DNA from 2 places in the Streptomyces sp. IBSBF 3136 genome. Region 1 is predicted to be linked to the other one. Evidence: riboswitches for the same ligand, from Rfam matches in the RefSeq annotation. Region 1 holds a riboswitch; the other holds the start of a gene.
The links. A riboswitch is a leader RNA that binds a small molecule or an ion and turns the genes downstream of it on or off. The one in region 1 is predicted to bind glycine.
Positions count from the first base shown of each region.

Region 2: another riboswitch for glycine. It lies ahead of gcvP (aminomethyl-transferring glycine dehydrogenase); the one in region 1 lies ahead of gcvT (glycine cleavage system aminomethyltransferase GcvT).

Region 1 covers NZ_JAJSZC010000017.1:2,065-4,517, forward strand. Annotated here, with positions in the region: gene gcvT (glycine cleavage system aminomethyltransferase GcvT) at 1-930, opposite strand, end outside; glycine riboswitch at 1,005-1,119, opposite strand; glycine riboswitch at 1,120-1,217, opposite strand; gene V7E45_RS05950 (AAA family ATPase) at 1,390-2,064, shown strand; gene V7E45_RS05955 (enhanced serine sensitivity protein SseB) at 2,139-2,453, shown strand, end outside.
Region 2 covers NZ_JAJSZC010000059.1:23,883-26,335, reverse strand. Annotated here, with positions in the region: partial or broken gene V7E45_RS15475 (DNA polymerase IV) at 1-349, shown strand, start outside; gene V7E45_RS15470 (PRC-barrel domain-containing protein) at 271-642, opposite strand; glycine riboswitch at 762-856, shown strand; gene gcvP (aminomethyl-transferring glycine dehydrogenase) at 1,031-2,453, shown strand, end outside.

The DNA of each region.
Region 1 (2,453 bases):
GACGACGGCGAACCCGGCCCGCGGCACACGGCGGCCCTCGGCGACCAGGCCGACCAGGACGCGCGGCGGGTTCTGCTCGGCTCTGGCGGCGGCCTCGGCCAGCGCCTCGCGGCCCACGAAGTCGCCCTCCTTCTCGAACTTCACCACCCGGCCGAGGCCGGCGTCGAACGGCGTCAGCGCGGTGGTCAGCTCGTGCCCGTACAGCGGCATGCCCGCCTCCAGGCGCAGCGTGTCCCGGCAGGACAGGCCGCACGGCACCAGGCCGGCGCCCTCGCCGGCCTTGGTCAGCGCCTGCCACAGCTCGACCGCGTGCTCGGGCTTCACGAACAGCTCGAAGCCGTCCTCGCCGGTGTAGCCGGTACGGGCGATCAGCGCGGGGACGCCCGCGACGGTGCCCGGCAGGCCCGCGTAGTACTTCAGGCCGTCCAGGTCGGCGTCCGTGAGCGACTTCAGGATGCCGGGGGACTCCGGGCCCTGGACCGCGATCAGCGCGTAGGCGTCCCGGTCGTCGCGCACCTCGGCGTCGAAGCCCTCGGCGCGCTCGGTCAGCGCGTCCAGCACCACCTGGGCGTTGGAGGCGTTGGCCACGACCATGTACTCGGTCTCGGCGAGCCGGTAGACGATCAGGTCGTCCAGGATGCCGCCGTCGGCCTGGCAGATCATGGTGTAGCGGGCCCGCCCGACGCCGACGGAGGCGATGTTGCCGACGAGGGCGTGGTTCAGCAGGGCGGCGGCGCCGGCGCCGGTCACCGTGATCTCGCCCATGTGGGAGAGGTCGAAGAGACCCGCCTTGGTGCGCACGGCCAGGTGCTCGTCGCGTTCCGAGCCGTAGCGCAGGGGCATGTCCCAGCCCGCGAAGTCGGTCATCGTCGCACCGAGCGAGCGGTGGAGGGCGTCCAGCGCGGTGTGACGGAGTTCGGTACTGCTCATCGGTCGGTCGTCTCCCGGGGCGGATGGGGTCCCCCCACGCGAACGCAGCCGAGCGCGGGGGAGGGCGAGGTCGTTCCTCCCCATCTGTCATCGGAACCTGAGAGGTTCGCCATGATCCCCGCGAGGGGTCGGTCACGGCTTGCACCTTGGGTGGAGCCACTGTCGCAGCGGCCCGCTTTTCAGATGTGCCTCGCCCACGCGGTAACGGTGCCTGAGAGATTCAAGGGAGGGACTTGCTCCTTCGGCGTCCCAGCGAACGAGGCTGGGAACTCTCCCGCGCGGATTCAAACGGCCGGTATGCAGTTGGCGGGCACATCATTGCACGCCACGCCCCCGCCCGTCAGGGCCCGCATCTGTGACCGACCTGTGGCAGTACGCGTACCGAACCGCAGGGCCCGAACCATTACCTTCTCTTTAACGTCGCGGGGCAGGGGATCTGTCGAGCCCCAGGGGAGGACGATGACGGTGAACAGGACCACGGCCTACGTCACCACCGCGGGCGTCGCGGTGCCGGGACAGCCCTCCGCCCCGGCCCTCGAACACCGCGCGGGGCGCCCCGCCGCCGCCGTGCGCGACCTGCGCGAGCGCGCCGGCCACGGCCCGCGCGCCCTGCTCTTCGGGCCGCGTGACGTGGTGGTGGTCACCGGCCTGCCGGGCAGCGGCAAGTCCACCCTGATGCGCCGCGCGGTCCCCGGGCCGCGCGTCGACTCCCAGGACACCCGGGACCGCTGGGACACCCGGATGCCCCGCTTCCTGCCCTACGCGCTTTACCGCCCCTTGGTCCGCCTCGCGCACTACACGGGGCTGAGGCGCGCCCTGCGCACCGGCACGGGCCTCGTGGTGCACGACTGCGGCACCCAGTCCTGGGTGCGTGCCTGGCTCGCCCGGGAGGCCCGCCGCCGGGGCGGCACCCTGCACCTGGTCCTGCTCGACGTGACGGCCCGGACGGCCGAGGACGGGCAGCGCGAGCGCGGCCGCGCGGTGTCCCGGTACGCCTTCCGCCGGCACCGGCGCACGACCGCACGGCTGCTGCGCGCGGTGGAACGCGGCGAACCGCCCGCGGGCTGCGGCTCGGCGGTGCTGCTCGACCGGGCCGCGGTGGACGCCCTGCAGCGCATCGACTTCACCGGCTGATCGGGCCGGGGCCTGTCACAGGCACCCGCTAGCCTTCTGCTCCACAGGCACGGTTCCCAGCAGGCGGTAGGCAGATGGACTTCCCGGCGGACATTCCCGCGGACTTCCCGGCACAGGCGCACCCCCACCCGCACGGCGGTTGGCCCGGCAACGAGCTGGAGGAGGTGCTCTCGGCCTCCCTCGGCATACCCACGGCCGGCGGGCGGATCATCGAGGTGCTGGGCCGCAGCTTCGTCTGGATCCCGCTGCCCAACGGCGGCGGTCCGCACAGCGGTCCGCTCGACCTGCCCACGATGGAGATCGACGGCCAGGTGTTCGTCCCGGTCTTCAGCTCCGAGGAGCAGCTCCACCAGGCGGCCGGCTCCCACATGTCGTACACCATCGCCCCC
Region 2 (2,453 bases), on a different contig from region 1:
GGGAGCGGAGCCCGAGGCCGTCGCGGAGCGGCCGGAGCCGGTGGAGCGGCGCTGGCGGGCCGGTCAGGACGTGCGGCACGCCGAGTGGGGCCACGGCTGGGTGCAGGGCAGCGGCCTGGGCCGGGTGACCGTGCGCTTCGAGACGCCTCTGTCGGAGCCGGGGAGGGTGCGGACGTTCCGGGTGGAGGAGCCCGCGCTGGAGCCGGCCGATCCGCTGCCGCTGGTGCCGGACGCGGACCCGCTGCCGCGGGTTTCGCCGTGAGGGGTGGCTCAGGTCTCCTCCGTGCCCGCCAGCTTGCCGAAGTCGTGGTCGGGGAACGCGCGGGGCGGGATCACATCGAGACCGTAGTGGTGGTAGAGCTGCAGTTCCTGTTCGGGGGAGAGGTGGCGGCCGACGCCGAAGTCGGGAGCGTCCTTGATGAGCGAGCGGTCGAAGGGGACCTGGAGGGCACCTTCCACCAGTTCGCTGGGCTCGAGGGGCACGAAGGCGTCCCGGGAGAACAGGCCGGTGCGTATGGCCGCCCACTCCGGCACGCCCGTCGCGTCGTCGAGGTACACCTCGTCGATGGTGCCGATCTTGGTGCCATTGCGGTCGAACGCCTTGCGGCCGATCAGGTTGCGCGGATCGATGTCGGTCTGCACGGTCCCTCTCCCTCCAGCTGGTCGCAACTCATCCGTAAGCACAACAAAAGAGCACATTCGGGGAGGCGGCCACTCGAGGGCTCGGGCGTTGACCTCGCTGGTACGCTGACAGCGGCTGCTGACCCCGTGCGGGAGAGTCCTCCGACCACCTCGGAGGCGCCGAAGGAGCAAATCCTCCCCGGAATCTCTCAGGCTCACGTACCGCACGGACGAGGTCACTCTGGAAAGCAGAGCGGATGTCGCCGGCGTCCGCTCTCACCGACGGTGAAAGCCGGGCGCTTCGGGCGCCCGGTGAAGCTCTCAGGTTGAGATGACAGAGGGGGAGGCCGTCGGGACACCCGCGCCGTGGTGTCCCTCGAAGGTCGTGTCAGACCAGGAGGCCTCCGCAATGACCGCCCATCGCATTCCGCTCTCCGAGCTCGAAGCGGGCATCCCCTTCGAGCAGCGCCACATCGGGCCCGACCAGGAGGCGCGGGCCAAGATGCTCGCGCACGTCGGCTACGGCTCCCTCGACGAGCTGACCGCCGCCGCCGTTCCGGATGTGATCAAGAACGCCGACGCCCTGGACCTGCCGGGCGCCCGCACCGAGGCCGAGGTCCTCGCCGAGCTCCGCTCGCTGGCCGACCGCAACCAGGTCCTGGGTTCCATGATCGGGCTCGGATACTACGGGACCTTCACCCCGCCGGTCGTGCTGCGCAACGTCATGGAGAACCCCGCCTGGTACACGGCCTACACGCCGTACCAGCCGGAGATCTCGCAGGGCCGCCTGGAGGCCCTGCTGAACTTCCAGACGATGGTCGCCGAGCTGACCGGCCTGCCGACCTCCGGCGCCTCCCTCCTGGACGAGGGCACCGCCGCCGCCGAGGCGATGTCGCTGTCCCGGCGCATGGGCAAGAACAAGAAGGGCCTGTTCCTGGTCGACGCGGACGCCCTGCCGCAGACCATCGCCGTCATCGAGACGCGCGCCGAGCCGACCGGCGTGGAGGTGGTCGTCGCCGACCTCACCGACGGCATCCCGGCCGACATCGCCGCGCGCGAGATCAACGGCGTGCTGGTCCAGTACCCGGGCGCCTCCGGTGCCGTGCGCGACCTCAAGCCGGTCATCGAGCAGGCGCACGGACTGGGCGCGCTCGTCACCGTCGCCGCCGACCTGCTCGCGCTCACCTTGCTGACCTCCCCGGGTGAGCTGGGCGCCGACATCGCCATCGGCACGACCCAGCGCTTCGGCGTACCCATGGGCTTCGGCGGGCCGCACGCGGGCTACATGGCGGTGCGCGAGAAGTTCGCGCGCAGCCTGCCCGGCCGTCTCGTGGGCGTGTCCGTGGACGCCGACGGCCACAGGGCCTACCGCCTCGCGCTGCAGACCCGTGAGCAGCACATCCGCCGTGAGAAGGCCACCAGCAACATCTGTACCGCGCAGGTGCTGCTCGCCGTCATGGCCGGCATGTACGCCGTCTACCACGGTCCCGAGGGCCTCAGGACCATCGCCCGCCGCACCCACCGCTACGCCACGGTCCTCGCCGAGGGTCTGCGGGCCGGCGGTGTCGAGATCGTCCACGGCGCCTACTTCGACACGCTCACCGCCCGCGTCCCGGGCCGGGCCGCCGAGGTCGTCGCCGCCGCCCGCGCCGGCGGCGTCAACCTGCGCGCGGTCGACGCGGACCAGGTCTCGCTGGCCTGCGACGAGACGACCAACCGGGCCCAGCTCGCCGCCGTCTTCGCCGCCTTCGGCGTCGAGGGGGACATCGAGGCCCTGGACGCGGCCGCCGAGGAGGCGCTGCCCGAGGCGCTGCTGCGCACCGACGACTACC